DNA from 4 places in the Serratia surfactantfaciens genome. Region 4 is predicted to be linked to each of the others. Evidence: predicted binding sites of a transcription regulator. Region 4 holds the regulator's gene; each other region holds the start of a gene.
What was found. Region 4 encodes Fur, which represses iron uptake genes when iron is present. Its sites were predicted from a motif close to ATAATAATGAGAACNACTATCAA; they were not measured.

Region 1 (7,483 bases), 750 kb from region 4:
CTCCAGTTTGGTGATGTTAACCAGTTTGTCTGCCGCCAGCGCGCCGGTCGCGGTTGCCAGCAGCGTAATGCCGAGTAATACCGATTTCATGTGATGGCCTTAAGGTTGCTATTCGCGTCGATTTTCCCGCAGCTTGCCGGCCTGCGGCAAGCTGAAATGTCATACCGGCGCATAGGTTGCAAATAAACTGACCAGCAGCAGCACCGTCATTCCCAGCCCCACTTCGATCCAGCAGGCCAGCACCACGCCGCGCTGCGCCAGCGCCGGTACACGGCTCATCGCCGGCACGATGGCGTAGCGATTGGCCAATGCCACCATCACCATCAGCGCCACCAGCGCGGTTTTGATCAGCAGCAGGCGCTGATAAGGGGAGCCGAGATTAAGCGGCCAGCCGCCGAGAATAATCAGGCTGTTGACGATGCCGGTGACGATCACCGCCGCCACCGCCAGGTGCCCCCAGCGCGAGAAACGGATCAGCGTGGTGATGGCGTCGCTGCGCCACTGCGGCGGCTGCAGGTAGCGCAGGCACACCAACAGCGGCGCCAGGCAACCGAACCAGTAGCCGGCGGCCAGCAGGTGTACTGCATGGTTGGCGCGGTGCAACACGCCCAGCGCGCCTTCGTGCATCGCCGCATGGCCGATGAACGCCAGGCTCACCAGCAGCAGCGCCGAACACAGCGCCAACGCCTGCGCACGCGGCCGTTCCGGCAGCAGCAGGCTCAGGATCGCCAGCAGCGACAGGCCCAGATGCCAACGCCACACTTCGCCGAAGGTGGTGCCGAGTACCGCCCACCAGACCTCCAGCCGCCAGGCGTCTTCCCAACCGTCGCCCATCTGCCCGGCCTGGATGGCCAGCAGCGCCACGGCGGAAAGCCCGGCTACCCAGGTGCCGGCAAGCAGCAGCGGACGCACATCGCGGGAGAGGATCGGGGAGAGGCGCTGCGGTGACAATAAGGCGGTGAACAGACTGATGCCGAACATCAGCATCACCGCCGCAAAGTGCACCAAGCGACACAGAACGAACAGGGTCGCCAGACTCACGGTCAGTTTACGGTGAAGCTGTACTGGCCTTTGGTTTTATGCCCGTCGACCGACACCACATGCCAGCCGACGTTGTATTTGCCCGCGCTCAGCTCGCCTTCAATCGGCACGTTGACCTGGGTGTTGTTGTTCGGATCGAGCTGCAGCTTGCCGGTTTTCACCACGGCGTTGTCCGGGCCGGTGATTTTCACGCCGCTGAAGTTCGGCTCGATGCCTTCGGAGAAGCTGAGGGTCAGCGCCTTCGGTGCCGGGCTGACGCTGGCGTCGGCCTTCGGCGTTTCCACTTTCAGGTGGGCGTGCGCCAGCGCTTGCTGTGAAGACAGGCCAACGAACAGGACGAAAATGGTGGAAAGCAGGCGACAGGAGGAACGAATTTTACCGATCACAGTGGTATCCCTTAACAGTAAAAGAGGGTCATAAGGGTTAAGGCCACAGCCAAGGCGATGTATCAGCGGCCCCAACCCACCGCAAATGATTGCGCCACGGGTAAACAGAAAACGGGTTGTATCGGCTAACCCGCTGTTTTGACTCTACCATCCCTGTAGCGTATCGCGGTAAATGATAACGACCACACCGCGGCAAGTCGAGCGCATCACTGGCATTTTGCGATCCGGCAGCACGTATCGCCGCATAACCGCGATAAACGCAGGGTAAAAAAAACCGCGCGTCAGGCTCGCCCGCGCGCGGTTTTTCGACGTTATTCCGGGGATCAAGCCTGGCCGTTACCGCCCTGGCCCATCGCGCCCATCTTCTTCAGATCTTTGTCGATGAAGAACAGACCTTTGCCGCTGGTGCCCACCAGCGCCAGCTTATCCAGTACGGATTTGAACAGCTTCTCTTCTTCGTGCTGCTCCGCCACGTACCACTGCAGGAAGTTGAAGGTGGAGTAATCATGAGAGGACATTGCCGCGTGCGCCAGCTCGTTGATCTGACGAGTGATCAGCTTCTCGTGTTCGTAGGTCTGCTCGAACACATCCGCCAGCGATTCGAATTCCACCGGCGGCGCGGCGATGGTGCCCAGCAGCGGCAGAGAGCCGGTATCGCTCAGGTAGTCGAACAGACGTTGCATATGCTGCATCTCTTCCTGAGAGTGCTCTTTAAGAAATGCGGCGGCGCCTTCAAAGCCTTTATCGCTGCACCATGCGCTCATCTGCAGGTACAGGTTGGCGGAGTAGAACTCCAGATTCAGTTGCTCATTCAGCTTTTGAGTCATTTCTTGCGTCAGCATAATGATTCCTTTTATTTTGCAGGTCATGAATTTAATTTCCGCGCATTATGCCCTGCTGCCGTAAAAATAAAAACACCTTATTTACACTCAAATCACATTAATTATAAAAATCATATATATCAACAAATTATAATATCATCGCCACATTGAGAATTAACATGATAATTATTTTCATCTTTTAGTTTAATCAAAAAGCGAATCATTCTTATTTAAAAGAATAAATAGATTGCATTACTGCTGGATAAATATCGCTCCCGGCAACGGCGTAATGGGCTTGCCAAGCGCCGCCGGGTGGATTACCTTCTGCGCAGATTCAATGCGGCAAAGTAAGTAAGGAGCATAGCGTGGGTTACAATCTGGCCGAGCTGCCCAAAGAGGAAATGGACAGGGTGAATGTGGATCTCGCCGCCTCAGGCGTGGCGTACAAAGAGCGCTACAACATGCCGGTGATCCCGGAAGTGGTAGAGCGCGAGCAGCCGGAAGCGCTGCGCGATTATTTTCGCGAGCGCGTGGCGCATTACCGCGCGGAATCCCACAGGTTTTCGCGCCTGCCGTACGAGCCGAAGGCCAAATAAAAAAACCCGCCGTAACGGCGGGTTTTTTGCGTCACTTGCCGGCGAACCGGTCGGTGGCGATCATCAGTTGGTGCAAGATGCCCGGTTCGTCATACGAATGCCCCGCCCCTTCCACGATATGCAACTCCGCTTCCGGCCAGGCCTTGGCCAGATCCCAGGCGTTCTGCACCTGACAGGCCATGTCATAACGGCCGTGGACGATCACCGCCGGAATATGGCGGATCAGCGGCACGTTGCGCAGCAGCTGGTCGTCGCTTTCCAGGAACCCCAGATGGGTGAAGTAGTGGTTTTCAATGCGGGCGAACGCCAGCGCGAAATCATCCTCGCCGAACGACGCAGACTCGCGGCTCGGCAGCAGCGTGACGGTCTCCCCTTCCCACACGCTCCACAGCTTGGCCGCTTCGAGCTGCACCTGCGGATCGGCCGAGGTCAGCCGCTGCCGGTAGGCGGCGATCACGTCTTTGCGCTCGTCATCCGACAGAATGGACAGCACGCGCTCCCATTTATCCGGGAAGAAGCGCGAAGCGCCGTCCTGGTAATACCAATGCAGCTCCTGCTTGCGCAGGGTGAAGATGCCGCGCAGCACCATTTCACTGACGCGTTCCGGGTGGGTCTGCGCATAGGCAAGCGCCAGCGTGGAACCCCAGGAACCGCCGAACACCAGCCACTGCTCAACGCCGGCCATTTCCCGCAGCCGCTCAATATCGGCCACCAAATGCCAGGTGGTGTTGTTGTCCAGGCTGGCGTGCGGACGGGAACGGCCACAGCCGCGCTGATCGAACAGCAACACCTTATAGCGTTCGGGATCGAACAGCTGGCGATGGTGCGGAGAGATGCCTCCGCCCGGCCCGCCGTGAATGAAAACCGCCGGCTTACCGTTCGGGTTACCGCTCAGCTCCCAGTAGATCCGGTGGCCATCCCCAGTGTCCAGCCAACCGCTGTCGTATGCCGCTAACGGCGGGTACAAACCTCGTAATTGTTCCATGGCGCTTTCCGTCTCTCTGTGAGTCATGCTTTCATCAAAGCGGAAGCCGCCCGGCAGGTCAACGGTAAAACCTGAAAACTCAAACGCGCGCCGGGAACTCGGCGCGCGTTTGCTCAAAATCACAACGACCTGCTTGCAAAATGCCCACAGGCCCGATCAGTTCAGGTGCGCGATCGCGCTGATCTCCACCAATTGCTCGGGCGAAGCCAGCCCGGTGACGCCGATCAGCGAACCGGCGGGCCGGTGATCACCGACATAGCGCTTGAACAACGCAACGCAGGGTTCAAAATGCGCCTGTACATCGGTCAGATAGATCTCCACATACGCCAGGTTCGAACGTTCGACGCCGAATCCCGCCAATACCCGATCCAGATTGTCCAACGTCTGTTGGGTTTGCCGTTCGATATCGCCCGCGCCGACAAACTCCCCCTGCATATCATGGGAAAACTGCCCCGAGATGTAGAGGGTATCCTTGACGCGATAGCCTTGGGACACGCCATTCTCCTCTTCCCAAATGACCCCGTGGTGGTAGTGCGTGATGCCATTTTTCATGCTGTTTCTCCAACCGTTTATCGTTTCCATGACGACTATAATCGTTTGATTGGCGAATGGATGTCGTCACTAAAACGACGTTAACGATGCATTTAATATATTGAATATATTAAATTTATTGTCTTTTCACCGGTTCTCGGAGGGCAGCATGCTACGGGCGAATCTCAATGACATTCAGGTTTTCATGGCCGTCGTCGACGCCGGCAGTTTTGTCGCCGGCGGACAGACGATGGGGCTATCGCGTTCGGCGGCGGGCAAGGCCATCGCGCGTCTGGAGCAGCGGCTGAGCGTGCGGCTGTTGCATCGCACCACGCGTTCGCTTGGCCTGACCGACGAGGGACGAGAGTTTTATCGACGTGGCCTACAGATCCTCGCTTCGGTCGACGATGCCGAGGCCAGCGTGGCCGGCGACAAGGGCACCGCACGCGGAGTGCTGCGGTTGACCGCCCCTTCCGCCTTCGGCAGACGGATCCTGTTGCCGCTGGTGCCGAAATTTCTCGTCGCCTGGCCTGAGGTGCAGGTGGAGATCAGTTTTTCCGATCGCCTGGCGGATGTCGTGGAAGAAGGGTTTGATTTGGCAGTACGGATCGGCGTCACGGCACCGGATACCCGGCTGGTGTCCAGAACCCTCGCCAGGTATCGCGCCCTGCTGTGCGCCTCCCCCGCCTACCTCGCCGCCCGTGGCGAACCGCATACCGTTGAGTCGCTCGCCGGGCACGAGGCTCTGCTGTTCAGCAGCCGCAACCAAAAGCAGCCCTGGCGGTTGCGTGACGAGCGCGGCGAATGGGTCAAGGCTCCAGTTCGCGGCCGCCTGCGGCTGGACAGCGGAGAAGCGCTGCACGATGCCGCTTTGGCCGGGTTGGGCATCGCGTATCTGCCGGAGTTTATGATTGCGGAGGATTTGGCCACCGGTCGTCTGCAGCAGGTGCTGCGCGCCGTGGAGGGTGAAGAAGTCAGGATTGTGGCGCTCTATCCGAATAAGCGCCTGCTGGAACCCCGTGTCAGGCGCTTTCTCGATCTCTTGGCGGATACGCTCGGCGGCTGAAGCCTTACCCGCCTTTACGCATATGCGGCTCGCGCATCTCCTGCGCGGTTTTCGCCTCGATGCTCAGTTCCGCCGTCGGGCGCAGCAGCAGGCGCGCCAGCCCGATGGGTTCGCCGGTTTCGCGGCAGTAGCCGTATTCGCCGTTCTGCAAACGCGCCAGCGCCGCATCGATTTTCGGCAGCAGGCGGCTTTCGCGATCCAACTGGCGGAACAGCAAGCGCAGATCCTCTTCGCGCGCCGCCTTGTCGGCCTCATCGCCCGTCGCTTCGCCGCCGTCGATCTCGCTCTTCAGCTCATCGATATGCAACAGCAGCTTTTGCCGCTCATCCTGCAGCAGCTGACGGAAAAACGCCCGTTGAACCGAGTTCATATAATCAGAATCCGGCATGGCCAGCAGTTGCTGCGCATCCGGTAATGCCATCACAGTCATTGCGTTCTCCGAACATTAAAAGTGTAATATTATAACATAATAATTATTTTTATCACCCGGTCATCCAAAAACAAAATTTCACGTGCAAACAGCCGGTTAAGAGCAATTCGCACTTTGTCGCTTGCATCCTGCCGGCTTTAGGCGGTTAATGGCTGAGCAAGCCACCCAATCATAGGTAACGAGAGGCCATCATGAGTAAGGGAATGGATAGCAAAAAAAATGCGAAGAAGAAGCCGTTGAAAACCCCAGCTGAGAAACGTGCGGAGAAACGCGCCAAAAAAGCGCATCCGTCTGGTGAGTAAGCGTCCTTCCATCCGTCATTAAACCCGCCAAGGCGGGTTTTTTATTGCCTTACAGGAGAGATGGCCGATGCCCCGCTTCACCCTCGCTGCCGCCCAATACCCCGCCGCCGCCGCCGATATCGCCTGCAATCTTGAGCGTCATCTTGAATTTATCGCGCAGGCAGCCGATCGGCAGGTGCAGCTGCTGGTTTTTCCCGAACTGTCGCTGAGCGGCTATGAGTTGGCCGAGGCGCCTGCATTGGCGCTGACTCTGGATGATCCCCGCCTGCAGCCGCTCAGTGCAGCGGCGCGAGCGCGACAGATGACGATCATCGTCGGCGCGCCCTTACGCAGCGGCCCGGCATTGTATATCGCCGCCTTGATTTTTCACCCCAGCGGCGCGCTAGCCACCTACACCAAACAGCATCTGCACGGCGCGGAACAGCAATACTTCTCGCCCGGTGTGGGCGGCTCGTTGCTGGCAATGCACCAGCAACGCATCGCGCTGGCTATCTGCGCCGACACCTCGCAACCCGCTCATGCCAGTGCCGCCGCACAGGCGGGTGCGCATATTTATGCCGCCGGCGTACTGATCTCTGAAGCGGGTTACGCGAAAGACAGCGCTGTGCTGGCGGGCTATGCCCGCCGTTACGGCATGCTCACGCTGATGGCCAACCATGCGGCACCGACCGGCGGCTGGATCCCAGCGGGCCGCAGCGCCATCTGGGATGAAACGGGAGAGCGCCTGATTGCCGCGCCGGGCGACGCCCCCGGGCTGGTCATCGCGAGCAGGAGCGCCGACGGTTGGCACGGCCACCTGTGCCGGTTAAGCTAGAGCCTGACGGCAACGCGGAGGAAAGCATGACGTTACGCGTAATAGATACCGAGACCTGCGGGCTGGACGGCGGCGTGGTGGAAGTGGCCTCCCTCGATCTGCTCGACGGCCAGTTAACCAACCCGATGAGCGATCTGATCAGCCCGGATCGCCCCATCAGCCTGGACGCGATGGCGATTCATCACATCACCGAACAGATGGTGGAAGGCAAACCGCGCATTGCAGTGGCGATCGGCCGCTATCAGGGCAGCCCCTACTATGTGGCACACAACGCCGCTTTCGATCGCGGCGTGCTGCCGGAGATGAACGGCGCCTGGATCTGCACCCTCAAGCTGGCGCGCACGCTGTATCCGGACATCAAGTACGGCAACCAGTATCTGCGCTACGCGCTGAACCTGGACGTGCAGCTGCCGGCTGACGCCACGCTGTACCCGCACCGCGCGCTGTACGACTGCTACGTCACCGCCGCGCTGCTGCAGCGCATCATCAAGGATTCGGGCTGGACGCCGGA
Region 2 (7,483 bases), 1.0 Mb from region 4:
GCTCGGCGGTTACCGGCGCGGGCTGCGGCTCGAGGAATTGCTGCTCCAGCAGGCCTTCCAGCGGCGTGTATTTCCAGTTCTCATGCTTGCGCGTCGGCCAGCCGAGCCGCAGCGCCTGCTGCCAGTGCGCCAGCGCATGCGGTGAACGCTCGCCGCCGCGCCCTTCGAACAGGCGATACAGCTGCTGCAGCGCGTTTGAATTACTGTTGGTCGGTAAGCCAGCCATAGCCCTGCTCCTCCAACTGTTTCACCAGCGAGAAATCGCCGGATTTGACGATGCGCCCCTGCGACAGCACGTGCACGTAATCCGGTTTGATGTAGTCCAGAATACGCTGGTAGTGGGTGACGATGATAAAGGCGCGCTTGCCGTCACGCAGCGAATTGACGCCGTTGGCGACGATCTTCAGCGCGTCGATGTCCAGACCGGAGTCGGTTTCATCGAGAATGCACAGATCCGGCTCCAGCGCCGCCATCTGCAGAATATCGTTGCGCTTTTTCTCGCCGCCCGAGAAACCGACGTTGACCGAACGGGTCAGCAGATCGGCCGGCATATCCAGCAGCGCGATCTTCTCTTCGATGAAATCGGCGAAGTCAAAGCGATCCAGAGGCTCCTGTTCGCGGTATTTGCGCACCGCGTTGACCGACGTTTGCAGGAAAAAGTGGTTGCTGACGCCGGGGATCTCCACCGGGTACTGGAAGGCCAGAAACACGCCTTCGCCGGCGCGATCTTCCGGATCCAGCTCCAGCAGGTCCTTGCCCTTGAAGGTGACTTCCCCTTCAGTCACTTCGTACTCTTCACGCCCGGCCAGCGTGGCGGACAGCGTACTCTTGCCCGAGCCGTTCGGGCCCATGATGGCGTGCACTTCGCCCGGTTTGATCTCCAGATCCAATCCCTTGAGGATCTCGTTGCCTTCCACGCTGACTTTCAAATTCTTGATGCTTAACATGCTGTGTCCTCAGATAGCGCCGACGGCGCTAAAAATGCGGCGATTAGCCCACGCTGTGTTCCAGGCTGATGGCCAAAAGTTTCTGCGCCTCGACGGCGAACTCCAGCGGCAGCTCGGAGAAAACGTCCTTGCAGAAACCGTTGACGATCATCGAAATGGCGTCGTCCTCGCTGATGCCGCGCTGCAGGCAGTAGAACAGCTGGTCGTCGCCGATCTTCGAGGTGGTGGCTTCGTGCTCCAGCTGAGCGCTGTTGTTGCGCGCTTCGACGTACGGGAACGTGTGGGCACCGCTGTCCGGCCCGATCAGCATCGAGTCGCACTGGGTAAAGTTACGGGCGTTTTCCGCCCCCGGCAGGATTTTCACCAGGCCGCGATAGGTGTTCTCGCTGTGGCCGGCGGAGATGCCTTTGGCGATGATGGTCGACTTGGTGTTTTTGCCGATGTGGATCATCTTGGTGCCGGTATCCGCCTGCTGATGGCCGCTGGTCAGCGCCACCGAGAAGAATTCGCCGATCGAGTTGTCGCCCTGCAGGATCACGCTCGGGTATTTCCAGGTGATGGCCGAGCCGGTTTCCGACTGGGTCCAGGACATTTTCGAACCGGCGCCTTCACACAGCGCGCGCTTGGTGACGAAGTTGAGGATGCCGCCCTTGCTCTCGCCGCCGGAGAACCAGTTCTGCACCGTCGAGTATTTCACTTCGGCGTCTTTATGCAAGATCACTTCCACCACCGCCGCGTGCAGCTGGTAGCTATCGCGCACCGGGGCAGAACAGCCCTCGATGTAGCTGACGTAACTGCCTTCGTCGGCGATCAGAATGGTGCGCTCGAACTGGCCGGTTTTGGCGGCGTTGATACGGAAATAGGTCGACAGCTCCATCGGGCAACGCACGCCCTTCGGCACGTAGACGAAGGTGCCGTCGGAAGCCACCGCGGCGTTCAGCGCGGCGAAGAAGTTATCGTTGGACGGCACCACCCGCCCCAGGTATTGGCGCACCAGATCCGGGTACTCCTGGATCGCTTCGCCGAACGAGCAGAAGATCACCCCGCTCTCCGCCAGTTTTTCACGGTAGGTGGTGGCGACCGAGACCGAGTCGAAGATGGCGTCCACCGCCACCTCGCTGCCCTCGCGTACCGGCACGCCGAGCTGGTTGAACGCCAGCTCCACTTCGCTGGTCAGGTAATCTTTTTCCGTCGCCGCGCCCGTTTGCTGCTCGGCGCCGGGTTGCGAACCGCAGGCGTCGTCGCAGCTGCCGCAGGACGGCGCCGAATAGTAACTGTAGTCCTGGTAGTTCAGGCGATCGTAATTGGCCTTCAGCCAGTGCGGTTCTTCCATCTGCAGCCAGGCGCGATAGGCCTCGAGGCGGAATTCCAGCATCCACTCGGGTTCGTTGCGCTTGGCCGAGATGGCGCGCACTACCTCTTCGTTGATGCCCTTGGCCAACTCATCGGTTGCCAGCTGGGTGAAGAAGCCTTCTTTGTAGCGACCTTCGCTGACCCAAGCCTGCACTTCATTAGGCATTTCTACATTGCTTCGTGTCATGTTGATTGCATCGCTCAAACGCCAAAACTCTCGCCGCACCCGCAGGCATGCTGAGCTTTAGGGTTGTTGAATTTGAAGATCTGGTTCAGCCCTTCACGGACATAATCGACCGTGGTGCCATCGATAAACGGCATCGCCTTCAGCGGCACATACAGTTTGGCGCCGTCGCGCTCAAACAGCAGATCGTCATCGGCGGGGTCGCGGGTCAGATCCAGCACATAGGCAAAGCCGGCGCAGCCGGATTGTTTCACCCCTAGCTGCAGCCCTTTCACCTGCGGATCCTGCTGCATCAGTTTCGTTATTTGTCTTACGGCGCTGTCGCTGAGCGAAATGCCTTGCCAGACATTTTCATCCAGAGAAAAAGTGCCGACATTTTCCGTTTGCATAGGGTCTACCTCACACTCGTGTTTAGCCACAGCCAATCTGGGTTGCTTATATGTTAGTGATAACGATTATCACTTCAACCGTTTGTTTTGCGGGGGTATCCGCCGCGAGCGCGGTTTTTCGCTGCGGCGCGCGGCAAGCCAACGGGACATCCGTGGCGGCTTGCGGCGTCAGGCGGCAAGGTGTGCATGCTATCCCTATGAATTTGTTATCTATCCTGCATCACCGTACCGCACTCCCCGGTGGCCCGTCAGCGTTACAGCGCCACGGTGCGTTGCCGTTCTAAACATTCATAGAAAATACCTATTTCTGCATTCTGTCTGTCGTAAATGTGCGTTTATCGGCATTTCTCGCCCTGTGCGGACTGAGAGGCTGCTGATTAAAGTTTAGTCGCTCTGGATCAAGTTGGGCCGCCGAGGGCCAATTGCCACCCTGCACAACAAAAAAACGCCGTATCGGGGATTGATCGGCAACGCGGCAGTTTATATGATAATGATTATCATTCAATTTGAATTTGAGCGCGAAGCCAATGACTCTTACGATCAACGCATGGTTGCTGGGCAAGATTGACGAATACAAATTCAGCGTGCGCGACGCCACGGTGGACTTTTATATGGCCGAAGCGGCGCTGCGACGCCCGGAATGCAATATTGATCATCTGAAGCGATACAACAGCGTCAGCCTGACCATGGCCAATCTGTGCCTGGAGAACGGCGACGACGACAGCTACCTGCACGCGCTCAGCAAGCTGCACAACCGGCTGATCGTCGAGATCAACAATCCGCAGCGCTGCCAGCTGTTTCGGGTGCAAAGCTACCACTTCGCACGCCACACGCTGACGCTGATCTGCCAAAAATATGCGATGGAAGGCACCTGGGAGAAGGCGAACGCGTTTCAGAAGGACTTCGTCAAACGCGTGCCGTTTCAACTGTAAAGCGATGCGTTCCGCAGGCCGCTGGCCTGCGGAAGCCGACGGGGATCAGTCGATGACCGCCGTGGTCAGACGCGAGGTGCAGCACAGCCGGTCGCGCGCGTCGAAGATCTCTATCTGCCACACCTGATGGCGGCGGCCCACGTGCAACGCACGGCACACCCCGCGCACCTGCCCATCGAACACCGCGCGCAGGTGGTTGGCGTTGATCTCCAGCCCCACCACTTTCTGCTCGCCTTCGCTGCACAGGTAGCCGGCCATCGATCCCATCGATTCCGCCAGCACCACCGACGCTCCGCCGTGCAACAGCCCGAACGGCTGCCGGGTACGGCCATCGACCGGCATGGTGGCCTCGAGGAAATCCTCGCCCATCTGGGTAAACTCGATGCCCACATGGCTGACCATGCAGCCGTCACCGGCGCGGTTCAGCTGCTCCAGCGATGTTTCACGTTTCCACAATTTCACTCAATCATCTCCAGAAGTGCCTGTAATGGGTGGCGCACGCCATTGCCCTCGATGCGTTTCACCTGGCTGCGGCACGAATAGCCGGTCGCCAGGCAGCGCTGCCGCGGCAAACGCTGCAGCGTCGGATGCCATGATAGCTCATAAATGCCGAGCGAGTTTTGCAGGTTCTTGGCTTCGTGGCCGTAAGTGCCCGCCATGCCGCAGCAGCCGACGCTGACGTTCTCCAGTTTGGCGCCGAAGCGGGCGAAGATCGCCGCCCACTGTTGGCCGCTGGCCGGCAGCGCGGTAGTTTCGGTGCAGTGGCCGAACAGATACCAGGGCTCGCCGGTCGCCGGCTGTTCGGCGCGATCCGCGATCCGCTGTTGCAACCATTCATGCACCAGCTGCACCTGGAAATCGCCGCGCTCGGCGCCGAGGATCTCGCGGTATTCGTCGCGGTAGCACAGCACCAGCGCAGGATCGACGCCCACCATAGGCATGCCGAGCTGCGCCACGCGGTTGAGGAAATCGGCGGTTTTGCGTGCGGTGCGGGCAAAACGCGTCAGGAAACCTTTCACATGCTGCGCCTTGCCGTTCGGCGAGAACGGCAGCAGCACCGGTTTATAGCCGAGCTTCTCCACCAGCCGCACGAAATCCGCCACCACTTTGGCGTCGTAATAGCTGGTGAACGGATCCTGAACGATCAGCACGTGCTCTGCGCGTTGCTCGGCGCTCAACCCTTCCAACTGCTCCAGCGTCAACGTGGTCGCGCGGTGGCCGGACAGCTGCTGACGCAGCGTCGGGCTGGACAACAGCGGCAGATCGACCATGCCGATGGCGTGGCGGCTCATCTCCCGCAGCCACGGCTGGCGGAAGAAGAAGTTGAACACCTTCGGCGCGCGGGCCATCAGCGGGGTGTAGCTCTCCACGCCGGCGACCATGTAGTCGCTCACCGGGCGCAGATAGCGGGTGTGGTAGAGCTGCAGGAAGCGCGAACGGAACCCCGGCACGTCAATCTTGATCGGGCACTGGGTGGAGCAGGCCTTGCAGGCCAGGCAGCCGGACATCGCTTCTTTCACTTCTTGCGAGAAGTCATACTCGCCTTTGCCGGCGTGCCAGCTGTTGCGGGTCTTTTCGATCACGCCGCGCAAGCTGAGGCGCTGCTGCGGCAGCTGTTTCTCCAGCGCCAGCGGATCCACGCCCTGCTCGGCCAACAGACGCAACCACTCGCGCACCAGCGTCGCCCGCCCTTTCGGCGAATGAATGCGGTTGCCGCTGATCTTCATCGACGGGCACATCGGGCTGCGCACGTCGAAGTTGAAACACAGGCCGTTGCCGTTACACTCCAGCGCGCCGCGGAACGAGGTGCGCACCTCGACCGGGATCTGGCGATCGAAAGTGCCGCGTTTGACCGCATCCACCTGCATCATCGGCGCATCCACCGCCAGCGGCGCACAGATCTTGCCCGGGTTCAGGCGGTTATCCGGATCGAACGCCGCCTTGATGCGGCGCAGCTCCTCAAACAGCGTTTCCCCGAAGAATTCAGGGCTGTATTCCGCACGGAAGCCTTTGCCGTGCTCGCCCCACAGCAGGCCGCCGTATTTGGCGGTCAGCGCCACCACCCGATCGGAGATCTGTTTCATCAGCACTTCCTGCTGCGGGTCGCACATGTCGAGCGCCGGGCGCACGTGCAGCACCCCGGCGTCGACGTGGCCGAACATGCCATAGCTCAGGTTGTGCTCGTCGAGCAGTTGACGGAACTCGACGATATAGTCAGCCAGGTGCTGCGGCGGCACGCAGGTGTCCTCGGCGAACGGAATCGGCTTGGCGCGCCCTTTGGCGTTGCCCAGCAACCCGACCGCTTTCTTGCGCATGTTGTAAATGCGCTCGATGCCCGCCAAATCGCCGCAGATCTGGTATCCGATCACGCCGCCCTGCCGCTGTGCGATCAATTCGTCCAGCCGTTGGCACAGGGCCTCCATCTGGCCGTCGATCAGCGCCCGATCGTCACCGGCGAACTCGACGATGTTCAGCCCGAGCATCTCTTTGTCCGGCACGTCGGCGATCAGCTCGTTCACCGAGTGCCAAACGATATCTTCACGCGCCAGGTTCAGCACCTTGGAGTCGATGGTTTCCACCGACAGCGCCTTGGCTTCGACCATAAAGGGCGCATTGCGCAGCGCCGAGTCGAAGGAGTCGTACTTTACGTTGACCAGGCGACGCACCTGCGGCAGCGGCGTGATGTCCAGCCGCGCTTCGGTGATAAAGGCCAGCGTGCCTTCGGCACCGGTCAGAATGCGCGTCAGATCGAAGGTTTGCAGATCGTCGCTCAGCACATGGCGCAGGTCGTAGCCGGTGAGGAAACGGTTGAGCTTGGGGAATTTTTCCAGGATCAGCGCGCGCTGCTCGCGGCAGCGGTTCAGCACCGTGCGATAGATGCGCCCTTCGGCAGTCTCTTCCAGAGCAATCGTTTCCGCCAGCGTCGTCGGCATGGCACGGGTATCGATCATCTCGCCGCCCAGCAGTACCGCCCGCAGGCCCAATACGTGATCGGAGGTTTTGCCGTACACCAGCGAGCCCTGGCCGGAGGCGTCGGTATTGATCATGCCGCCCAGGGTAGCGCGGTTGCTGGTGGAGAGTTCCGGCGAGAAGAAGTAGCCGAACGGCCGCAGATATTGATTCAACTGGTCCTTGATCACCCCGGCTTCGACTTTTACCCACCCCTGTTCGACGTTGATCTCCAGAATGCGGTTCATATGGCGCGACATATCGACCACGATGCCGGTATTGAGCGACTGGCCGTTGGTGCCGGTGCCGCCGCCGCGCGGGCTGAAGGTCAGCGTTTTGAAGCGTTCTTCACCCGCCAGGCGGGCGATCAGCGCCACATCGGCGGTGGAACGGGGAAACACCACCGCATCGGGCAACAGCTGATAGATGCTGTTGTCGGTGGCCATCGTCAGCCGGTCGGCGTAGCTGGTGGCGGTATCGCCGTTGAATCCGTTTTGCTTCAGTGCTTCCAAAAAGTCGAGCACCCGTTGAACGAGGCCGGGCGCCTGAGAAATCTGTGGGATCATTCGCTTTTTTGACCCTGTCCGTCTATTTTTTATGCGCTGATGTACGCTGAATCGGGCCTTTAATTCAGACCCACCCTATTTTTTAGTGACACTAAAAACTAACATACTCGTTTAGTGAAGGCATTCACATTATTACCGCCCTGCGAGCGCCGCCACAGGCGGC
Region 3 (7,483 bases), 920 kb from region 4:
TATCGGCGGCGTTCAGCTTCTGCTGCGCGCCGCACTGCACCAGTTCGGCGAAGGCCTGCGGATCGCAGCGCTGTTCCAGCCGGTGGATGCGCGGCGTGGGCGTTTGCCCGGCCAGCGGCTGCGGGCAGAGCGTGGCCGGTGGCGGCAGCTGCCGTGCTTTTTCGAGCCAGAAATCGGCGTCGCGCTGCCAGGCCGGGGCCTCCCGGTAAGCCTGGTATTCCGCCACCACGTCGCTGAACGCCGTGAAAGGCGTCGGTTCCAGCGCGTCGCCGCGGCAAAGGTGGCTATAAATCGCCGCCACGCGGCGCGCGATGGCGGTGAAGCTGAAACCGTCCACCAGCAGATGGTGATAGCGCTGATACCAGAACCAGCGGTCATCCGCCAGGCGCATCACCACATGACGATACAGCGGCGCGCCGCTGCCGGCGCGCAGATCGCTCGCCAGATCGATATCCATCAGCGCGCGCGCGGCGGCTTCGGGGTCCGGCGACATCGTCAGATCGACAAGTTCCGGCGCGTGTATCGCCAGCGTGTCATCCAGCCATTGCACCGGCACGCCGTCGCGTTCCGCAAAACGCAGGCGCAGCATGTCCACCTCGCCCAGGCCCTGAGTAATGGCCTGCAGCAAAGGTTCCACGGCGACAGGGCCGTTGAGTTCGATGGCGTGCGCCACCGCGTAAGCATTGCGATGCGGGGAAATTTGATCGGCGACCCAAATGCCGGGTTGCGCCGCGACCAGCGGCCATTCGCCCGCAAGCGCCGGGCCGCTGAGAGAGTTAGGGGTGTGTGACACTGCTTATTGCTCCCGTGATTACCTGGCGCCGGTCACGCCTCGCGTGCTGCGACCGGCAGAATGTCTTGCCAATGCTGTTCCAGCCATTCGGCGCACTCGGTGCGCGCCGCCGGGCCGAAGACGATCGTCCACTCGGACGGAATGGCGCGGAAATCCGGCCACAAACTGTATTGTTGTTGTACGTTGCGCAGCACCAGGCTGCGCTGCTGTAGATCATCGAACGGATTCAGGCTTTCCATCATGTGTTCCTCGTGCCGTTGCCGTCGCCGATGCCGGATAAGCTGTGGCGAAAGCGGAAGCCCATACCGCCTGCAGCCCGTCGGTCAGGCCGCTGCGCCAGCACAGCGCGTCATGCCCGCCTTCCACCACCCGGTAGTGCACCCGATGGCCGGCGTCGCTCAGGCGTGCCGCCATTTCGCCGCTGACCCGATGCACCAGCTTTTCCTGCGAACCGGCTTCCATAAAGACCTTCAGCGCGCCGTGGTTGCCCAGGCCGTGACGTTCTACCTGCTGCATCAGCCAGCAGGCGTCGTCGGGAATGCTCGGCAGCTGCAGCATGTCGCGCCGCGGCCACCAGTAGGAACCGGACTGGGTGATCACCGCACCGAAGCGCTGCGGCCAGCGCAGCCCGGCATACAGGGAGGCCAGGCCGCCAAAGCTTTGCCCCGCCACCACCGTATCGGCCGGTTTGTCGCTGTGCGGCGCCCAGTCGGCCAGCTGCGGCATCAGTTCTTCCTGCACCGCCAGCCAGAAGTCGTCTTTGCAGGTCAGTTCGCGCGACCGGTGCGGCAGATCGATGATGTCGATCAGCACATACACCGCTTCCGGCAACGCCCCTTCGCGGGTCAGCTGCATCAGCGGCTCCCAGACCGGCATCTGCTTCGCCCAGAATTGGCCGTCGAGCAGGATAGCCAACGGGCGCTCGGCCGGCTTGCTGTCGCCGGTGGTGTAAATCCAGACGTCGCGGCTGTTGCCGAGACGCTCGCTCTGCCAGGTATGGCGCTGCAAACGCGCCGGCAGCGGCGGCGTGCAGCGCCCGCTGGCTATTTCATACTCATCGAATGAACGCCATACCGGCTGCGGCGGCGCATCCGGCATGTGCAGGCCGGAGACGCTGTGGCCGCTGGCGCTTTGCCAGGAGCGGTACGGGTTGAGCAGATCGGGGGTGGCGCTGGCGAACACCTGGTGCCACCAGTGCCGCAGGTTGTGCATGTTGGCGTGCGCATCGTCGCCGCTGAACGCCGGCGGCCGCTCGTCAAAGCAGGGGATAAAGCAGTAGCTGCCGCGCCAGGCGCCGCTCAGCTCGGTCTGCCAGTACCACACGTCGGTGCCGGCCAAACGCTGCAGGCTTTGCGGCGGATTCGGCTGATGATGGTCGGTCAGGCAGTTGATGTTGATCCACACGCGACGGTAGGCGGAGGTCAATTCGCATCCCTGAGGATCGCGCCAGAAAAAGGTGGTTCGCCACCGGCCGTTACCCGCCGGTTCTACCCATGGCGTACCGCGTCGTGCCACCGTCAACCACCACCCTGGACTGCCCGCATTGCTGCTGGCCAATAATCTGCTGCTTTCTGACTGTAGTTCTGTATTCACAACGCCTACCCATTTTGTAGTTGGCGGCACCGGGAACGTCGACTTTTCCCTATCGCCGGCCACCGCCCGAACGCACTGTACGCCAAATACTATTGATAATAATTTGCATTTGCAATAGTGTGTAAGGCTTGGAGATCGTGCTGGTATTGCGCGCAACGGACAGGGATCGGGGATACATCAATGGCATCCCTTGCCGCAGCCGATTTTCTATTTCCGACTACACAAAAAACTACAACCGCCCTTCTCTCCATTCGGCGAGGGATGGCAGCAAGGTAGGACACTCAAATGAAAAGCAAGCTATCACGTTATTCTTTAGCCACTCTTATCGGCTTGGGATTGGGCGCGTCCGCGTTCGCCAACGCCGCACAGCAGGCTGATACCACCACCACGGAAGAAAACAGCGGCGCCACGGATAAAAAACCGCGCGGCGAAGACACCATCGTCGTCACCGCCGCCCGGCAGAACCTGCAGGCGCCGGGGGTGTCCACCATCACCGCCGACGAGATCAAGAAACGCCCGCCGGCGCGCGACATCAGCGAACTTATCCGCACCATGCCCGGGGTTAACCTGACCGGCAACTCCACCAGCGGCCAGCGCGGCAACAACCGCCAGATCGATATCCGCGGCATGGGCCCGGAAAACACCCTGGTGCTGATCGACGGCAAACCGGCCTCCAGCCGCAACTCGGTGCGCCAGGGCTGGCGCGGCGAGCGCGACTCGCGCGGTGATACCGCCTGGGTACCGCCGGAAATGATTGAACGCATCGAAGTGCTGCGCGGCCCGGCCGCGGCGCGCTACGGCAACGGCGCGGCGGGCGGCGTGGTCAACATCATCACCAAGAAGGCCGGCGATGCGCTGCACGGCTCGCTGAACGGCTACTTCAACGTGCCGCAGCACAAGCAGGAGGGCGCCACCAAGCGCACCGACTTCAGCCTGTCCGGCCCGCTGAGCGATTCCCTGAGCTTCCGCCTGTTCGGCGGCTACAGCAAAACGCAGGCCGACGCCTGGGACATTAACGAATCACATAAATCCGAACGCGTAGGCGCCTACGCCAGCAGCCTGCCCGCCGGGCGCGAAGGGGTGGTCGATAAAAACATCGACGCCTTGCTGCACTGGGACTTCGCCCATCTGCAGTCATTGGAGTTCGAGTATGCCTATGGCCGTCAGGGCAACCTGTATTCCGGCGATACCCAGAACACCAACACCAATGCCCTGGTGCAGAGCAACTACGGCAAAGAGACCAACCGCATCTACCGTGAAACCTTCGGCCTGACCCATCGCGGTGCCTGGGACAACGGCGTGAGCACCAACAACTACGTGCAGTTCGAGCGCACCCGCAACACCCGTCTGAACGAAGGACTGGCCGGCGGCACCGAAGGCATCTTCGACACCAAAAATACCGGGTTCGGCACCACCAAGCTGGACGACTTCCTGGCGCACAGCGAAGTCAGCGTGCCGTTTGAGCTGGGCGTTTCACAGACCGCCACGCTGGGTACCGAGTGGACCCAACAGCGGATGAAAGACGGTACCTCCACCAGCCAAACGCTGATGGGCGGCACCATTCCCGGCATGGGCAACGGCACGCGCAGCCCTTACGCTTCCGCGCATATCTTCTCGCTGTTCGCCGAAGACAATATCGAGCTGACCGACACCACCATGCTGACGCCGGGCCTGCGCTACGATCTGCATTCAGAATCCGGCAACAACTGGAGCCCGGCGCTGAACCTGTCGCAGGAACTGGGCGACTACTTCACGCTGAAAATGGGCATCGCGCGTTCCTATAAGGCACCGACCCTGTACCAGACCAACGGCAACTACCTACTGTACAGCAAAGGCCAGGGGTGTGCGGGCAGCGATGTCAGAAACGGCTGCTACCTGCTGGGCAACGACGATCTGAAGGCGGAAACCAGCGTCAACAAAGAGATCGGGCTGGAGTTCCATAACGAAGGCTGGCTGGCCGGCGTAACCTACTTCCGCAACGATTACCACAACAAGATTGAAGCGGGTAACTCGCGCATCGCCACCAGCAGCACCGGCACGGCGGTTTATCAGTGGGAGAACGTACCGAAAGCGGTCGTACAAGGGCTGGAAGGCTCGCTGAACGTGCCGGTCAGCGAGACCGTCACCTGGAGCAACAACGCCACCTACATGATCGAGAACAAGAACAAGACCACCGGCGATTACCTGTCGGTGATCCCGAAGTTCACCGTCAACTCGACTCTCAGCTGGCAGGCCACGCAGGATCTGTCGATGCAGTCCACCCTGACCTGGTACGGCCGTCAGAAGCCGAAGAAGTACAACTACCAGGGTAAACCGGCCACCGGCGGCGAAACCCGCGAGGTCAGCCCTTATGCCGTCGTCGGCGCCAGCGCGACCTATGACCTGACCAAAAACGTCAGCGTCACCGCCGGTATCGACAACCTGTTCGATAAACGCCAGTTCCGCGCCGGTAACGCGCAGAACGTGGGCGACCCGATTACCGGCGCGGTCAACATCGCCGGCGCGGGCGCGGCCACCTACAACGAACCGGGCCGTACCTACTACATGAGCATCAACACCCACTTCTGATGACATGACCCAACGACAAAGGGGCGCCGCGGCGCCCCTTTTTTTATCTTTCCATTGCGTTATTTGGTATGCAGCTGAATGCGCACCACGCTTTCCGGCTTGCCGGCCTTGGTGGAAGCGCCGTCGTTTTTCACCGTCACGAACAGCGCGTCGCCTTTCGGATCCAACGCCAGGCTGTTAGGGTGCGGCGGCAGGTCTACGGTTTGCAGGCGCTTGAGCGTCTTGGCGTCGAACACCGTCAGCGTGCCGGCACCGTGATCCACGCGCACGCCTTTGCGATTGGCGACATACAGCCGCTGGCTGCGCTCATCGAGCAGCAGGCCGATCGGCACCTCATCCGTCAGCTCGCTGGCCAGCACCTTGCCGCTGTCCGCATCCAGCGCAAACACCCGGTGACCGCTGCTGCGCTTCACGTAGTCGTGCCCCAGATGATGGTTGCGGTAGTCGTCGCGATCGATGCCCTGATCGACGCCCAGCAGGCGATTGCTCGCCGGGTCATACACCAGATTCAGCAGCTGATCGGCCTGCACTTCGTGCGTGGCGGTGATGGCCAGCGTGTCGGCGTTCAGGGTGATCACCTGCCCCTGCATGTTGGAAACGAATACCCTGCGGCCCTTCTCATCCAGCGTGATGCCCACCGCGTTGTAGCCGAAGCCCGGGATCACTTTCTCCAGCTTGCCGGCTTTGGTATCGACCACGTACAGCACGCTGTCGACGCCGAAGCCCAGGCCCGGCAGGAACAGACGGCCGCTTTGCGCGTCATACTTGAGCTCGCGGAGGCGGTACAGGTAGTCCTCGGTGATTTTGAATTTCTTCAGCTCCGCCAGCAGGAAATCCAGGCGCTTGCCGCTGATGCCCGCCTGCTTGTAAGCCTGCTCCAGCACCGCTTTGTCCAGCAGCTTGATGCTGCCCAGCGCGTGGTTGGTGGTGGTGTCTACCACCCCGACTTCACCGTTGAAGGCCTGCGTCAGGTACAAGCGATTGCCCGCATCGTTCAGCGCCACGCCGAAGCCTTTCACCTGCAGCGGGATCTCCGCCTTGATCGCCAGGGTGTTGGGATCCAGCCGCAGCACGCGGGAGCGCGCCTCTTCCTTCCAGTCCGGCGCGCTGACGAACAGCGCCTGTTGCGAGGTGCTGTAGGCCATCTCCACCACCGTCGACGACAGCGCCTCGCGCTTGATGTCCTGCGGTTTGATGCCGACATCGTTCGCCTGCGCGGCGCCGGCGACCACCAGAGAGGCCGCCACCAGCAGCGACAGTAACGCGCGCGGGGTTGCTAGGGTTCCAGACATCCTTTTATCTCCTTGAAAATCATGCTTTCGGTTAGAGTGAAACAACGTCATGCCTGCGGCCCGGGCGGCAGCGCCGCCAGAGCGATATCGCCAGCGATGTGCTGCGCAAACTGGGTAAAGACGTGCTGAACGCCATCGGCGATCAAATCAGCCTGTTCCTTGCTGTAGTGATCCTGACGGTAGGTCATCATCACCCGCAGGGATTTCTTCCCGGCCAGATCGTCTTCCATCACCTCAAACTGCAGGCCGAGCAGCGATTCTGCTTTCTCCGGCTCCACCTGCCGGTAGGCGATCGCACTGCCGTCCTGCAGCCGGAACTCGCCATTCAGCTTGATGCGGCTGTGGATCTGGATAAACACTTCGAACATATGGTTCTTGCGGTCGGCGTCCACGCCGAACAGCCCTTCCTCCACCAGATCGATCGGAATATCGGTGTACGGCAGCGAGCCGTTGATGGTGTTTTTCACCTGGCTGACCAAGCCGGCCACCGTCAGCCCTTCGTCGAAGCGCACGCGGTGCACCACCACGGTGGTGAAGTAGCCGACGGTATCGAAGAACTCGGCGTCGTTACGGCCGGAGGTCGAGGTGCCCACCAGCAGATCCGCCGGGCCGCCGAGCAGGCGCAGCGCCGAGGTAATACCGGCATACACCACGTTGAACAGCGAAGCGTTGTTGCGGCGAGCGAGCTGATACAGGCCCTCCGCCACGGCCGGATCGACCTCGAACTCCAGCCAGCCGCCGTTGACGTCCGCCGGCGCCGGCACCGCCGGATGGGTAGAGGGTTCTTGCCGGAAGATCGGCTGGCCGACCGGCGCGCCGCGCAGCGCGTCGAGCCAGTAGTCCAGATGCTGCTGCTGCACCCCGGAGGCTCGCTGCTGCCGGGCGAAGGTGTGGAACTGCGGCGGCTGCCCGCGCCACTGCGGCGCCTGGCCGGCGACGCGATGGCGGTAAGCGACGCCCAGCTCGTCCATCATCAGGTTGAGCGACCATTCATCCAGCACCACATGGTGGAACAGCAGCGACAGCAGCTGCTGGCCGTTGTCCGCATCGCGCAGCATCGTGACGCGCAGCGGCAGCTCGGCGGCCAGATCGAATCGGTGCTGGCCGGCATCGGCCAACAGGGCGGCGGCGCTGCCCGCCGGCGTCTCGTGAGAGAAGCGGAACCACGAGTAGTCCGCGAGTTCGGCAGCCGGCACCACCACCTGCACCACCTCGCCCTGCTGCTCAACAAAGCGTG
Region 4 (7,483 bases):
GCATCGAGGGTGTACAGCGTGGACAGCACCAGCATGAAACGGTTGACCGCTTTGTTCTGCTCGGCGTATTCATCCGACAGCAGCAGTTCGCGCATGGCGCGCACGCGATCGCGCGGACGCTGCGCCGGGGCCGCCTTTTCCAGCTCGACGGACTGCGACGCACTGGCGGCAGGCAACGCGCGCACCGGCTGACCGGCGGTGAATTTCAACATGCGGCGTAAAATATCGGACGCGCTTTCACCGATGTGTTGCGTGTGGCTGGCAATATAACGGTAAAGCTCTTCGTCGACTTCAATAGTTTTCATCTTTATCCAATACTGTTTTTTCTACTTAGAACCTGAAGCCAGATCCTGCATTCAAGCCATGGGATTATAAGGTTAAAAGCGCTGGAGCGAACACAACAATGTGCCTCCGGACGGCAAATGCAGACTAATACCTATAGCCGGCACTGCCAAGCCCGCGCCGCGAAAATTCCGCATGATTCATCGTGCGATTCAATCATGATACCCTAATCTGAATCTCTCTCAGTATGAACTTCGCCATGAAATTACATTATCAACTGCTGGCCGCCGAGTCAGATGCGCTGCCGGTGCTGCTGATCCACGGGCTGTTCGGCAATCTGGACAACCTGGGCGTGCTGGCACGCGATCTGCACCAGCAGCACAGCGTGATCAAAGTCGATCTGCGCAACCACGGCCTCTCCCCGCGCGCCGACGACATGAACTACCCCGCCATGGCGCAGGATCTGCTGGCGCTGCTCGACGAACTGCAGCTGGATAAAGCGATCGTCATCGGCCATTCGATGGGCGGTAAAGCGGCGATGGCGCTGACCGCCATCGCGCCGGAGCGCATCGCTAAGCTGATCGTCATCGACGTGGCGCCGGTGGATTACCAGACTCGCCGCCACGATGAGATCTTCGCCGCGCTGAAGGCCGTCAGCGCCGCCGGCATCACCCAACGCCAGGCGGCCGCCCAGCTGATGCGCGACTATCTGCAGGAAGAAGGCGTGATCCAGTTCCTGCTGAAGTCCTTCCACAATGGCGAATGGCGCTTCAACCTGCCGGTGCTGATCGAACGCTACGAAGACATCACCGGCTGGCAGGACGTGCCGGCCTGGCCGCACCCGACGCTGTTCATTCGCGGCGGCCTGTCGCCGTACGTGCAGGACAGCTATCGTGCGGACATCGCCCGCCAGTTCCCGCAGGCCCGCGCCCATGTCGTCGCCGGCACCGGCCATTGGGTGCACGCCGAAAAACCGGACGCGGTGCTGCGCGCCATCCACCGTTTCCTCGACGAAGCCTGAAAAATACGCTCATCTGGCGAAAAAACGCGCTAAAGATAACGGCTTAGCGCGTTTAGCCCGCAGTTAGGCATTGTCGCCGCTCCATCTGCTGGGGTAATATGGCGCGCTATAATTTTGCCGCCGCGCCAGCGCGTTCGCGAACGCCGGTTCGGGGGTGAATTTGGGTTAGGGTTTATTGGCCCGAAGTGTGTTAACCGATGCCTCCGGAAGCGTGCGAGCGCTTTTTGATGCAAACTCCCTTGCAGTACCGCTACCTATGGCAAAAGAACAAACGGATCGCACGACGCTGGATCTGTTCGCAGATGAACGCCGTCCGGGGCGCCCGAAAACCAACCCGCTTTCCCGCGATGAACAGCTTAGAATCAATAAGCGCAATCAGTTACGGCGCGATAAAGTGCGTGGATTGCGGCGCGTAGAGCTGAAAATCAACGCGGATGCGGTGGACGCCCTGAACAAATTGGCGGAACAGCGCAACATTAGCCGCAGCGAACTCATCGAGCAGATGCTGTTGGCGCAACTGGCGGAAGAACAGCCGGAACATTGATCTCTTCGGCCGCACGCGCGGCGCGGCGTTAAGGACAACGCCGGATCGACCACGCTTTTCTTCATTCTCCGGCATCGCATAAATGCGATAAAACCCCGGCGCCACTTTCTGGCATGATACGCATTTACCGGCAAGAGACTGCGCCTGTCGGCGCCCGCCCCCGTGGCGAAAGGCTCTTGTCATGGCATCATTTTAATCGGCGTCAGCGGCGGCAGTGCTGGCATCGAGTAATGCAATTACTTGAATTTAAAGGTTATACGCGATATGGCTACTGTAGGCATTTTCTTTGGCAGCGACACTGGCAATACCGAAAACATTGCCAAAATGATCCAGAAAATTCTCCAGAAACAGTTTGGCGACGACGTCTCTGAAGTACACGACATCGCTAAAAGCAGCAAAGAAGACCTGGAAGGGTTCGATATCCTGCTGCTGGGTATCCCGACCTGGTACTACGGTGAAGCGCAGTGTGACTGGGATGATTTCTTCCCGACGCTGGAAGAAGTCGATTTCAACGGCAAACTGGTGGCGCTGTTCGGCTGCGGCGACCAGGAAGACTACGCGGAATACTTCTGTGACGCGATGGGCACCATCCGCGACATCATTGAACCGCGCGGCGCGGCCATCGTGGGCCACTGGCCGACCAAAGGCTACCACTTCGAGGCCTCCAAAGGCCTGGCGGACGACAACCACTTCATTGGTCTCGCGATCGACGAAGACCGCCAGCCGGAGCTGACCAACGAGCGCGTCGATGCCTGGGTCAAACAGATCGTCGAAGAGCTGAGCCTGGCCGATATCGTCGGCTAAACGCCGCAACTGGCGAAAGGTTGAACAAAGGCCCTGTAAAGTGCATAGTGTGCGCACAGGGCCATCATCGGCAGCAGGGATTGCTGCGATAGAAGCTACAGATTTGTAACTTCCCACCCCGTCAAGGTAGACTGAGTTATCGGTTTATCCCACCCATCAAGGCGTTGCATGCAAAACATGCAATAGTGCAATTATATCTTTGTTAACAACCGGCGGTTTCCATTTAGTACAACCGGTTCTATAATGAGACGCATTAACTCTTTGTGCCGACCGATGCCACAGGCGAGTACGCCTCAACTTGATTAGCATAGTAACAGGACTGAATTCGCATGACCGACAACAACATCGCATTGAAGAAGGCCGGCTTAAAAGTCACGCTTCCGCGACTCAAAATCCTGGAAGTACTGCAAAATCCGGAATGCCATCACGTCAGTGCGGAAGATTTGTACAAAAAACTGATTGATATGGGCGAAGAGATCGGCCTGGCAACGGTTTATCGCGTACTGAACCAGTTTGACGATGCGGGCATTGTGACACGTCACAATTTCGAAGGCGGCAAGTCCGTGTTCGAACTGACCCAACAGCATCACCACGATCACCTGATTTGCCTGGACTGCGGCAAAGTGATCGAATTCAGTGACGAATCCATCGAAGTGCGCCAGCGTGATATCGCCAAGCAGCACGGCATCAAGCTCACCAACCACAGCCTGTACCTGTACGGCCACTGTGAAACCGGTGACTGCCGCGAAGACGAAACGCTGCACGACAAGAAATAAGCCTGACTGGCTATGAAAAACCGCCTCACCCTGAGGCGGTTTTTTTATGCTTGCTGAACGGTGAGCAAAAAAATCCCCGGACCAGCCGGGGAAAGATCATGTCATGAAATACTACAATTGCAGCGGCACTGCGACTCCACGTACTGCTCTCACTTTCACGTCCGCTTCACGCCGACACGCGCAGAGGCGGACGCATTCCCCCTTCGTTAAGCGGCCCGCCGCCATGACGACAGGCCGATGCGCCGGGCTTAGACCTTCTCGGCGCGGCTGTAACGTTTACCGTCGGGACTGACCGAACGCACCTGCACCTCACCCGATACCGCCGGCTTGGCCTTGGCGTCATAACGCTGCCACTGCTTGCCGCCGTCGGTGGAATACTCGATGCCCAATCCCGGCAGCGCGATATTCGCCTCCAGCTTGCCGCCCGCTACGCGTGCGCCGGGCACCGGCAGACGATAAGCGACGCCACCTTTGTCCAGCTTGGCCAGTTCACGCTGGCCCAGGATATTGGCGAAGCGCAGCCAGTCTTTCTCCAGCGCCTTGGTGTCGACAAAGTGGGTCTCCCCGCCTTTGTATTCGCGGCCGGCGCGATAGTCCTGCTCCCAACCGGCGCGGTGCCAGGCGCGTTCGGCCACCGACAGCGCGCGCGGGAAGATCATGTATTCCATCTGCGGATCGGTGCGCTGGGTTTCGCTCCACAGCTGAGCGGACAACCCGTAGGCTCCCGGCCACGGCTTGTCGCTCTTGGCGTTGAAGTGGTTGCCGTCGCGATCGACCGAGGTTTCCGCGTTCTGCGGCATGTTGTCCGGCGCGAAGCTGAACACCTTGCGCTCGTCGCTGAAGCGAGTGCCCCAGTAGTAACCGCGCTCGTCCGGGTTCACCTCGTAAGGGAAGTCCATGTAGACGTAGTCCGGGTTGGAGACCACCACTTCATACCCTTTATTGGCCCAATCGTTGACGCTGTCGAAACCGCCCCAGTACAAGGTATCCCAGAAGTTGACGCCCACGCGCGAGGTGGCGAACGACTTCGCGCTCTCGGCGTCTTTCAGGCCGTCCTGCCAGGCCTGCATTCTGTCGATGCCGTGCGCCTTCACCAGCTTGCTGACCTCCTGGCCGAAGTAGCTCGGTAAGTGCTCCATGTCGGCCACCTTGCCTTCTTTGATCATCGTCTGGCAAACCTGCGACTTGGCCCACGGCTTGTCTTCGTTGCTCTGGTCGATGACGCCTTTACCCGGCTCCGGTTTCGCCTTGTCGGTATAGCCGGCGCCCAGGCGGATGTTTTTCGCCTCGTCGCCGCCGAAGTGCCAGGTTTTGATCGGCTGCCCGGCTTCTTTATGCATCTGGGCGATCTCGCCGATCACCTTGTCGACAAAGCGCTGGGAAGAATCCAGGCACGGGTTCAGGTAACTCTGGCGGTTAAAGAACTGCACGGAGGTGGTATTGGAGGTATCAGTCGGATCCACCAGGCGGAATTCGTTGGCCTCCTGCTCTTTTCCGGCGGCATGCAGCTTTTTATAGCGCGCCTCCATCGACACCACCGCGGCGCGGGCGTGCGCCGGCATGTCGATCTCAGGGATCACTTCAATCTGGCGCGCCTGGGCGTATTTGATGATGTCGATATAGTCCTGACGGCTGAAGAAACCACCGTAGACATCCGGCCCCTGGCCGTACTGCGGCAGCAGGCAGGTGGTTTCGCTCAGATCGTGGCAGCGCTGGCCGCCGACTTCCGTCAGCTCAGGCAAACCGGGGATCTCGATACGCCAACCTTCATCATCACTCAGGTGGAAGTGGAATTTGTTGAGCTTGTAGGCCGCCATCTGATCCAGCAGACGCAACACCGCATCCTTCTTATGGAAGTTGCGCGCCACGTCGAGGAAAATGCCGCGATACTGGAAGCGCGGCGCGTCGCTGGCGTCCAATGTAGCAATCTTGCCGCTGCCGTCGGTCGGCACTAACGACAGGATCGACTGCAACCCATAGAATACCCCGGCCTGATCGAAGCCGATCACCCGCGCCTCTTTTTTGCCGATCTTCAGCTCATAGGCGCCCGGCACCGCCATCGCGCCTTTAAACTTGCCCGGCTGGATATCGGTCTTGATCGGATAGCCGTTGGCCTGAACCGGCACGCCCAGCAGCGCAAAGCGCTGGTTGACGACGTCCGCCGCCGGCTTGACCAGCGTGCTCAGATCCGGCGAGACCCCTTTGCGCAGATCGGCGTCCTGCGCGTGGACCTTCACCTGCATCGGCGTCGGCACGATCTGGCCGCGCAGCGCGCCGGCGGGCAGCGTCTGCAGCTCGGCATTGCTGACAAAGCGCGAAGCCGGCGTCATCAGAATGTTTTTGTCGTCTTTGGTGCGCTTCCACTGATCGCCGGTGAACGGCGCCACGAACTGGTCCAGGTTTTCGGTGTCGGTATTCGCCAGCATTTTCGGTTTGGCGTCGCCGGACGTGGCATACCAGCGCGGCAGGAAGTCATTTCTAAACAGCTGCCAATATTCGGCGACCACCGGGATTTCCACCGCCTTGCCGGCAGGGAAACCGCTGAATTTGGCGGTCGGTTCCAGCTTGTACAGATCGCCGGTGAGGTGGGCTATCTTGAACTGATCGTTATCCACCCGCAGGGTCTGGCGCGGGCTGTGGAAATAGATGACCCAGTCCTTGCCGTCGATAGCCTGGCCGTCGTTGCTGAGGGTGAACAACACCCGGTTGCAAGAGGCCCAGTCGGCGCCCAGCGCCGCGCAATCCACGCCGTTTTCGCCGGCGCGGTTATCCAGCATTTTCACGTTCAGCTTCAGCTGGCTCAGTTGATCCACCAGCTGTTGATCGGCCATGGCGTTTCCCATGCCGCCCAGGAATCCCATCGTTGCCGTCAAGGCGGCAAGCGCGCTCAGTTTGAATGCGTTCATGTTCTCGTCCTTCTTAATTATTGTTATCGCGAATTTCTTGCCACAGCTTGCCGCACTTGGCGTCGTAAGCCTGACCGTTACCGCTGTGCACCGCCATAATGCAGTTCTGATAATCCATCACCCGCACCGTTTCCTGCGCGGCGAACTGCTGGTGCTGCTTCTCTTGTTTCAACACGTTCAGCACCGCCTTGCAGGGCTGCAGACGCTCCGGCGAACCTTCGGCGGTGTTGATGCAGGCGCTGTAAGCCTGCTTCAATTTGGCGTCTTCCGGCGGCGCGGCGGGTTGCGCGCAGGCGCTCAAGGCCGCGGCGGCCGCCAACATCAGCATGATTTTTTTCATCGTTGAATTCCCTTAACTGCCCCCGGCCGCAAGGCCGGGGAACGCATCAGAAGATGGTGAATGGCGCGATGACCATGAACTTGACGTCTTTCTCGTCCTGGAAGATGTTGCCGTAACCGCCGCCCCAGCTCGGGATGTTGGTGTGGTTGTCATACTGGGTGTAGTGCAGCTTGATCAGCGTGCCCTTGGCGCGCCCTTCCTGGATGGTGTACATCGCGTCCAGGCTCCAGGCGCTCTCTTTCAGGCGCTGGCTCTGATCGTAGATCGGGTTGGTGCTCGGCTTGGCGTCCCAGGCGTAGACATAAGAGCCGCCGACCGCCATGCCCGGCAGGTTCCAGTTGCTGAGGTCATACATCACGCCGGCGTACAACGCTTTCTCGCCGTTGGCGTTAAAGTCGGAGCGGTTGTCCCACCACACGTCCAGCCGACCGTTAGACGAAGCGTAGGTCGGGGTCATGCGCTGCAGGAAGAAGCCCTGATTGCCTTCCGCCTTGACCATGGTGCCTTCCAGACGCCAGTTGAACTGACCGGTGGTGTAACCGAAGGTCAGGGCCTGCAGCCAGGCCAGGCCGTCGTAGATGCTGTTCGGATCGTTCTTGTTGCTGATGCGGTCTTCCGCACCGTAGAACTGGTAACTGGTAGTCAGCGGGTTGCCCAGCACATCGAATTTGTAAGACGCCTTGGTGAAGTACTGATTCACGTAACCCTGGGCCTGGCCGAAAGCGGCTTCCAGCACCAGATCGTTTTTGAAATCGTACTTGGCGCCCAGCGAGTGCAGGTAGGAGACGCGGGTTTTCTTATCGTTCTGAC

Region 1: a site for Fur is predicted at 2,422-2,444, ahead of ftnA (non-heme ferritin). Genes of this name have one in related genera too.
Region 2: a site for Fur is predicted at 2,924-2,946, ahead of sufA (Fe-S cluster assembly scaffold SufA). Genes of this name have one in related genera too.
Region 3: a site for Fur is predicted at 2,473-2,495, ahead of fes (enterochelin esterase). Genes of this name have one in related genera too.

The regions. Positions count from the first base shown of each region.
Region 1 covers NZ_CP016948.1:1,336,858-1,344,340, reverse strand. The annotation lists gene ATE40_RS06380 (YebY family protein) at 1-90, opposite strand, end outside; gene copD (copper homeostasis membrane protein CopD) at 160-1,041, opposite strand; gene yobA (CopC domain-containing protein YobA) at 1,044-1,427, opposite strand; gene ftnA (non-heme ferritin) at 1,751-2,269, opposite strand; gene ATE40_RS06360 (DNA polymerase III subunit theta) at 2,614-2,844, shown strand; gene pip (prolyl aminopeptidase) at 2,876-3,829, opposite strand; gene ATE40_RS06350 (RidA family protein) at 3,986-4,381, opposite strand; gene ATE40_RS06345 (LysR family transcriptional regulator) at 4,530-5,426, shown strand; gene dksA (RNA polymerase-binding protein DksA) at 5,431-5,856, opposite strand; gene ATE40_RS06335 (carbon-nitrogen hydrolase family protein) at 6,226-6,972, shown strand; gene exoX (exodeoxyribonuclease X) at 6,999-7,483, shown strand, end outside.
Region 2 covers NZ_CP016948.1:1,616,905-1,624,387, reverse strand. The annotation lists gene sufD (Fe-S cluster assembly protein SufD) at 1-226, opposite strand, end outside; gene sufC (Fe-S cluster assembly ATPase SufC) at 201-947, opposite strand; gene sufB (Fe-S cluster assembly protein SufB) at 991-2,487, opposite strand; gene sufA (Fe-S cluster assembly scaffold SufA) at 2,502-2,873, opposite strand; gene ATE40_RS07750 (hypothetical protein) at 3,401-3,805, shown strand; gene menI (1,4-dihydroxy-2-naphthoyl-CoA hydrolase) at 3,851-4,267, opposite strand; gene ydiJ (D-2-hydroxyglutarate dehydrogenase YdiJ) at 4,264-7,320, opposite strand.
Region 3 covers NZ_CP016948.1:4,781,191-4,788,673, reverse strand. The annotation lists gene ATE40_RS22320 (enterobactin synthase subunit F) at 1-793, opposite strand, end outside; gene ATE40_RS22315 (MbtH family protein) at 826-1,032, opposite strand; gene fes (enterochelin esterase) at 1,007-2,386, opposite strand; gene ATE40_RS22305 (TonB-dependent siderophore receptor) at 2,672-4,954, shown strand; gene ATE40_RS22300 (YncE family protein) at 5,014-6,246, opposite strand; gene ATE40_RS22295 (condensation domain-containing protein) at 6,294-7,483, opposite strand, start outside.
Region 4 covers NZ_CP016948.1:582,020-589,502, reverse strand. The annotation lists gene seqA (replication initiation negative regulator SeqA) at 1-305, opposite strand, end outside; gene ybfF (esterase) at 530-1,303, shown strand; gene ybfE (LexA regulated protein) at 1,560-1,847, shown strand; gene fldA (flavodoxin FldA) at 2,112-2,651, shown strand; gene fur (ferric iron uptake transcriptional regulator) at 2,981-3,427, shown strand; gene ATE40_RS02740 (beta-N-acetylhexosaminidase) at 3,676-6,333, opposite strand; gene chiQ (ChiQ/YbfN family lipoprotein) at 6,347-6,673, opposite strand; gene chiP (chitoporin ChiP) at 6,720-7,483, opposite strand, start outside.